DNA from 2 places in the Limnobacter sp. G6BE5S genome. Region 1 is predicted to be linked to the other one. Evidence: predicted binding sites of a transcription regulator. Region 1 holds the regulator's gene; the other holds the start of a gene.
The links. Region 1 encodes NrdR, which represses ribonucleotide reductase genes. Its sites were predicted from a motif close to CACNANATNTNGTG; they were not measured.
Positions count from the first base shown of each region.

Region 2: ACVL1J_RS10015 (ribonucleoside-diphosphate reductase subunit alpha) is a predicted target of NrdR. The motif match lies at 1,979-1,992, and genes of this name have one in related genera.

Region 1 covers NZ_JBZFLM010000005.1:251,748-255,158, reverse strand. The annotation lists gene glyA (serine hydroxymethyltransferase) at 1-1,069, shown strand, start outside; gene nrdR (transcriptional regulator NrdR) at 1,088-1,600, shown strand; gene ribD (bifunctional diaminohydroxyphosphoribosylaminopyrimidine deaminase/5-amino-6-(5-phosphoribosylamino)uracil reductase RibD) at 1,615-2,748, shown strand; gene ACVL1J_RS10890 (riboflavin synthase) at 2,757-3,386, shown strand; gene ACVL1J_RS10885 (DUF3047 domain-containing protein) at 3,397-3,411, opposite strand, start outside.
Region 2 covers NZ_JBZFLM010000005.1:50,175-53,585, reverse strand. The annotation lists gene ACVL1J_RS10015 (ribonucleoside-diphosphate reductase subunit alpha) at 1-1,912, opposite strand, end outside; gene ampD (1,6-anhydro-N-acetylmuramyl-L-alanine amidase AmpD) at 2,140-2,703, opposite strand; gene ACVL1J_RS10005 (PP0621 family protein) at 2,721-2,978, opposite strand; gene ACVL1J_RS10000 (cytochrome C assembly family protein) at 2,978-3,411, opposite strand, start outside.

The sequences.
Region 1 (3,411 bases):
CCCTGGCAAGCGCTACTACGGCGGTTGCGAGCACGTGGACGTGGTTGAAGACCTGGCCATTGAGCGCCTGAAAAAGCTTTTTGGCGCTGAAGCCGCCAACGTGCAGCCCAACTCTGGCTCGCAGGCCAACCAGGCCGTGTTCTTCGCCTTGCTGCAGCCTGGCGACACCATCATGGGCCTGTCGCTTGCTGAAGGCGGACACCTTACACACGGCATGCCACTGAACATGTCTGGAAAGTGGTTCAACGTGGTGTCCTACGGTCTGAACAAGGAAGAAGCCATTGACTACGACCAGGTTGAAGCCCTGGCCCGTGAACACAAACCAAAAATCATCATCGCCGGCGCGTCAGCTTATGCACTGCGCATTGATTTCGAACGCTTTGCAAAAATTGCCAAGGAAGTGGGCGCCTACTTCATGGTGGACATGGCCCACTACGCGGGTCTGATTGCAGCGGGTGTGTACCCCAACCCGGTGCCACATGCTGATGTATGTACATCGACCACGCACAAATCACTGCGTGGCCCACGCGGCGGTATCATCTTGATGAAAGAAGAACTGGCCAAGAAAATCAACAGTGCGATTTTCCCTGGCATTCAGGGTGGCCCTTTGATGCACGTAATCGCCGGTAAAGCTGTGGCTTTCCACGAAGCCCTGCAGCCTTCATTCAAGGAATACCAGCAACAAGTGGTATTGAACGCCAAAGCATTGGCTGAAACACTGGTCGAGCGCGGTTTGCGCATTGTCTCTGGTCGCACCGAAAGCCACGTCATGCTGGTTGACCTGCGGGCCAAGGGCATTACCGGCAAAGCAGCCGAAGCGGCTTTGGGCAACGCGCACATTACCGTGAACAAAAACGCCATTCCAAATGACCCTGAAAAACCATTTGTAACCAGCGGCATTCGCTTGGGCAGCCCGGCCATGACCACTCGCGGCTTCAAGGAAGAGCAAGCCCGCGCGGTTGGCCACTTGCTCGCCGACGTTTTGGAAAACCCAGAGGACGAAGCCACATTGGCCACCGTTCGTGCCAAGGTCAAGGAATTGACCAGCCAGTTCCCTGTTTACAAGTAAGCAAGGGGCGGCGGCGTTATGAAATGCCCCTTCTGTGGCAACGCCGACACCCAGGTGGTCGACTCGCGTACGTCTGAAGAAGGCGACGCGATTCGCCGCCGCAGGCAATGCAGCAGTTGTGGCAAACGATTCACCACCTACGAACGGGCAGAACTGTTTCTGCCCGCCATCGTCAAAAAAGACGGCTCCCGAGTTGAGTTTTCTCGCGACAAATTGCGTGGCAGCTTAATGCTTGCCCTGCGCAAACGCCCCGTTCGCGCCGAGGCCATTGATGAAGCCATTTCAAGTATTGAAGAAAAACTGCTGGTGAGCGCAGCGCGCGAGGTCGACACCAAGTTTTTAGGCGAGTTGGTGATGCAGCAACTCAAACAACTGGATACCGTTGCCTACATTCGCTTTGCATCGGTCTACAAAAGCTTCGAAGACCTGCAAAGTTTCTCGGAAGAAATTGCCCACCTGACCGCACCTGCCGAGAACGTAGCAAGCGCACCCAAACCCAAAGCCCGTTCCACTGTCAAAAAAGGCGTTTAAAAGTAACTGAGGCCATGGCTAGTATTCATCACAACGACGAACACTGGATGCAGCAGGCGCTGAACCTGGCTTGGAAGGGCCAGTACAGCACCACGCCAAATCCACGCGTGGGTTGCGTGTTTGTACGCGATGGCGTTGCCATTGCTGAAGGCTTTCATGCCAGGGCAGGCGAAGGTCACGCCGAAGTGCAAGCCATCGCCGACGCCAAAGCGCGCGGTATTTCCCTGCAAGACAGCACAGCCTATGTCACCCTTGAACCCTGCGCACACCATGGCCGCACAGGCCCTTGCGCAGAAGCGCTGGTGGGCACCGGTGTAAAACGGGTTGTTGCCGCCGTACTCGACCCCAACCCACTGGTGGCAGGCCAGGGCATGGCCATTTTGCAAGCAGCAGGCATTGAAACGTCCCATGGCGTTTTAATTGAAAATGCCCGTTGGATCAACCGGGGCTTTTTCAGCCGCATGGAACACAAGCGCCCCTGGGTGCGATTGAAAGTAGCCAGCAGCGCAGACGGCATCAGCGCGCTGAACAATGGCGTAAGCCAGTGGATCACCGGCGAAGAAGCGCGACTTGACGGACACCACCTGCGTGCGCAGGCCTGTGCTGTACTCAGCGGCATTGGCACAGTGAAAGCGGACAACCCACAATTGAATGTGCGCGGCATCGACACCGAACGCCAGCCACTGAAGGTGGTCGTGGACAGCAAGCTGGAAATAGCGCCCGATGCGCGATTGCTGCAAACCGGCAAGGTGCTGATTGCCCACACTGAGCTGCAGCCACCCGCATGGCTGAGCACCCACCCCAATGCCGTCAATATCGAAGCACTGAACGTGGCGCCTGTTGCCGCGGGCCTGCATGCAGGCAAAGTAAAAACCGACCTGTTGCGGCTGTTGCAAGAACTGGCCGCACGTGGCATCAATGAACTTCATCTTGAGGCAGGTTTTGGATTGAACGGGTCTTTCCTGCAAGCCGGGTTGGTGGATGAAATCGTTCAATACATTGCCCCGCGCTTCCTGGGACCAGGCCAAGGCCTGTTCCGCCTGCCTGAACTTGATGCCCTGCCCGCCTATGTGGACTGGACCATTCATTCGTTTGAACAAAAAGGACAAGACCTGCGCATTACGTGGGTTCGAAATAATCAGGAGTAGTAGCAAACATGTTCACCGGCATCATTGAATCAATTGGACAAATTAAAACTGTAGAGCCCCTTCAAAACTCTGCATACGCGGGAGTTCGACTCGCTGTGCATGCACCCACGCTCGATTTTTCAGATGTAAAACTGGGTGACAGCATTGCCATTCAAGGCGCTTGTATGACAGTGGTGGCCATGGAAGCTCAAACCTTTCACGTCGATGTATCGCAGGAAAGTTTGTCGAAAACCGTGGGCTTGAGCCAGCAGGGAGAGGTTAACCTTGAAAAAGCAATGCGATTGTCTGATCGAGTGGGCGGGCATTTGGTAAGCGGTCATGTCGACGGACTGGGTGACGTGGTTGATTTTTCACCCGTGGGTGAAAGCTGGCACCTGCAAATTCGCGCGCCGAAAACCCTGTCGCCGTTCTTTGCCTACAAGGGCTCAGTGACAGTAAACGGCGTTAGTTTGACCGTCAACAAAGTGGACGACCATGCCACAGGTGAATGCGACATTCACATCAACCTGATTCCACACACCGTTCAAATGACCACGCTCAAACACTTGAAGGCTGGCAGCCCGGTGAATCTGGAAATTGATCAGATTGCGCGCTACTGCGAACGAATTGTGAAAACCATGAATTTGAATCAAGGCTGAACTGGCGTGTTCACTGTGCATTGAG
Region 2 (3,411 bases), 200 kb from region 1:
CGATCACGTTGTCCAGCATGCGCATGGCAACGCCCACAGTTTTCTGCAGCTTGTCGTGGTCCAGCACCAGCTCGCCGTTTTCGGCAGGCTTCAGGTGGCGGGTCAGGTTCACCGAACCCAAGTTACACACTGCAATTTCGTTCTCGTTGGTGTTCAGTGTAATTTCTGTACACAGGTTCGACGAGTGCACCACGCCCACGTGTTGCTGGGGGCTACGAATGTTGCAAGGGTCTTTGAACGTGATCCATGGGTGGCCGGTTTCAAACAACATGGAGAGAATTTTTCTCCACAGCTTGGCCGCTTCCACGGTCTTGAACAATTTCAAGTCGCCACGTGCAGCTTTTTCTTCGTAACCCACATAGGCTTTCTCGAAGGCTTTGCCGTACAGGTCGTGCAGATCAGGTGCGTCCGATGGGCTGAACAAGGTCCAGTTACCGCCTTCCATTACGCGCTTCATGAACAGGTCGGGAATCCAGTTCGCGGTGTTCATGTCGTGTGTGCGGCGGCGATCATCGCCCGTGTTCTTGCGCAGTTCCAGGAATTCTTCAATGTCCAGGTGCCAGGTTTCCAGGTAGGCACATACAGCGCCCTTGCGCTTGCCACCTTGGTTCACTGCCACTGCGGTGTCGTTCACCACTTTCAGGAATGGCACCACACCTTGTGACTTGCCATTGGTGCCCTTAATGTGACTGCCCAAGGCGCGCACGGGTGTCCAGTCGTTGCCCAAGCCGCCAGCGAACTTGGAAAGCAATGCGTTTTCCTTGATGCCTTCATAGATGTCATCCAGGTCGTCACCAATAGTGGTGAGGTAGCAGGAAGACAACTGCGAGCGAATGGTGCCGCTGTTAAACAGAGTTGGAGTCGAACTCATGAAGTCGAATGTCGACAGCACTTCATAAAACTCGATGGCACGTGCTTCACGATCTACTTCGTTCAGAGCCAAGCCCATGGCCACGCGCATGTAAAACGCCTGTGGCATTTCAATGCGGGTACCTTCCACGTGCAAGAAGTAACGGTCGTACAGGGTTTGCAGGCCAAGGTAATCGAACTGCAAGTCGCGTTCGTACTTCAGGGCTGCGCCCAGTTTCTTCATGTCGAACTGGGCCAGGCGGTTGTCCAGCAAGCCGGCAGCAATGCCCTTCTTGATGAATTGCGGGAAGTACTCGGGGTACACCTGCGCCATTTCGTCTTGCGCAATTTCGCGGCCAATAATTTCGCGGCGAATCGTGTGCAGCAACAGGCGGGAAGTGACCAATGTGTAGCTGGGTTCGTTCTCGATCATGGCGCGAGAGGCCAAAATCGCAGACTTGAACACTTCGTCGATTTTCACGCCGTCGTACAAATTCTTCAGGGTTTCTTTCTGAAGGTGTGCAACGTCAATTTCATTCAGGCCAACCGCAGCGCTTTCAATCAACGCTTTCAGCGCTTCAACATCGAGTGGGCGCTTCATGTCGCCATCGATCACGTTCAGCGCATGCTGCTCAGCTTGTTCAACTTGCTTGGCTGCACGTTCCTGTGTACGGCGCTCGCGGTACAACACGTAGGCGCGGGCCACTTCGGCTTCGCCTGAACGCATCAGGGCCAGTTCAACCTGATCCTGAATGTCTTCAATGTGGAAAATGCCACCAGAAGGCTGGCGACGCACCAGTGCGTTTACCACGCCGCTGGTCATCTGCTCAACCAGCTCGCGAATGCGGGCAGAGGCTGCGCCTTGGCCACCATTCACAGCCAAAAAGGCTTTTGTCATGGCCACAGCAATTTTGCTGGGCTCGAAACCAACCACGGCACCATTTCGGCGAATAATTTTGTAGTTTGCATACGCGCTGTCGACCACCGGCGCTGCGTTTGCAGGCTTGGCTGTAGACGTCGGCAAGTTTGTCGCCAAATCAGTGGATTCCTGGCTGGTTAGCATGCATCTTTCTCCTGGAATAATCTTTTCTTGAGGGTTTGTTTTTGTAGCGGAGGTAAAACCGGCAACCACTATATCTTGTGTTTTGTATGTGGCTTGGAACTAATTGTAGTGGTCGAAACACGATTTGGCAAACACTTTCTTATCCCCAACTTGTGCACAGAGTTATCCCCTGTGAACAACTTGTGGACAAGCTCTGGATAACTGCAGTGCAACAAAAAAACGGCCTTTTAAAGGCCGTTAATCTGAAGTTCGTAGGTGTTTGATTTGCGTAGACCTTTCCAGTCGAAGAAGGGTCCTGGATCGGTTTTTCGGGTAGGGGCTATCTCGCTGTGCGCCATTGCATATTTCAGTGGATAACGTGCTTGCAACTCCAAAGCCAGGCGCTTCAAGCTGGCGTACTGCGCCCCCTCGAATGGGGTGTAAATGTCACCCAGCAATTCAATGCCAATTGAAAAATGATTGAAATTGCTGCGGTACATGGCCGAGGAAATTCCGGCATGCCATGCACGTTTCTCACACGACACAAATTGGGTAATGGACCCGTCCCGATCAATCAGGAAATGCGAGGAAACATGCAGGCCGATTAGCTCACCGAACGAGGGGTGCGCATGGCAATCGAGCCGATTCAGAAACAGGTCGGTAATTAACGAGGTGTCGCGCCCACGCTCGGGCAGGCTAATACAGTGAACAACCAAGGTGTCGATCACTGTACCCATTGGCCGGGCATCCTGATTGGGACTTTGCAGGCGGTGAACCCAGTCTTCCTCTATCCAGCCCTCATCAAGCCACATGGCATGCCCCTTCGGTGTCAGTGAACTTTTTCCCCAGCCGCTTTGGCATGCTCCATGCCGCAATAAAAACGACCCTGCATCATCACGCCTTCCGACATGGGGCTGTATGCGCCGCAGTGTTGGCAAGGCATGATCTCTTCCTGTTTTTTACGGCCAAGATTGCCTTTTTGTTGAGTGTTCACACTGGGTTTTTCACCCAATTGTTTGCGCTGCCAGCTTTTGAAAAGAATCCAGGCCACCAATGCCAAGCCCAGAAAAAACAGAATACGCCCCATCAAACTGCCCTTTTCAAAATAAATTCGAGTACAAACTGGGTGCCGAAATACGCAAGTACCAACACGGCATAACTGCCCAAACACCAGCGCAAAGCGACCTTGCCGCGCCAGCCAAACACCACGCGCCCGCCCAGTAACACGGCAAATGAGCACCATGAAATGATGGCAAACAGGGTTTTGTGATCAAAACGCCAACTGCTGCCGCTCCATTCCTCAGAAAAGAGAAAACCGGTAATCAAGGTCAGCGAGAGTAAAACAAAGCCCGCCCACAATTGCCGGAACAAAATGGACTCCATGGTGAGCAAAGAAGGCAACTGATCCAGAAGGCGCTCACGCACCATGCGGTTTTCCTGAGTACTGGCAACTGGCTGATGCAGGGCTTTTTCCTGAAAAGCCATCACCACCCCATGGGCGGCAGCAATGCCCAGCAAGC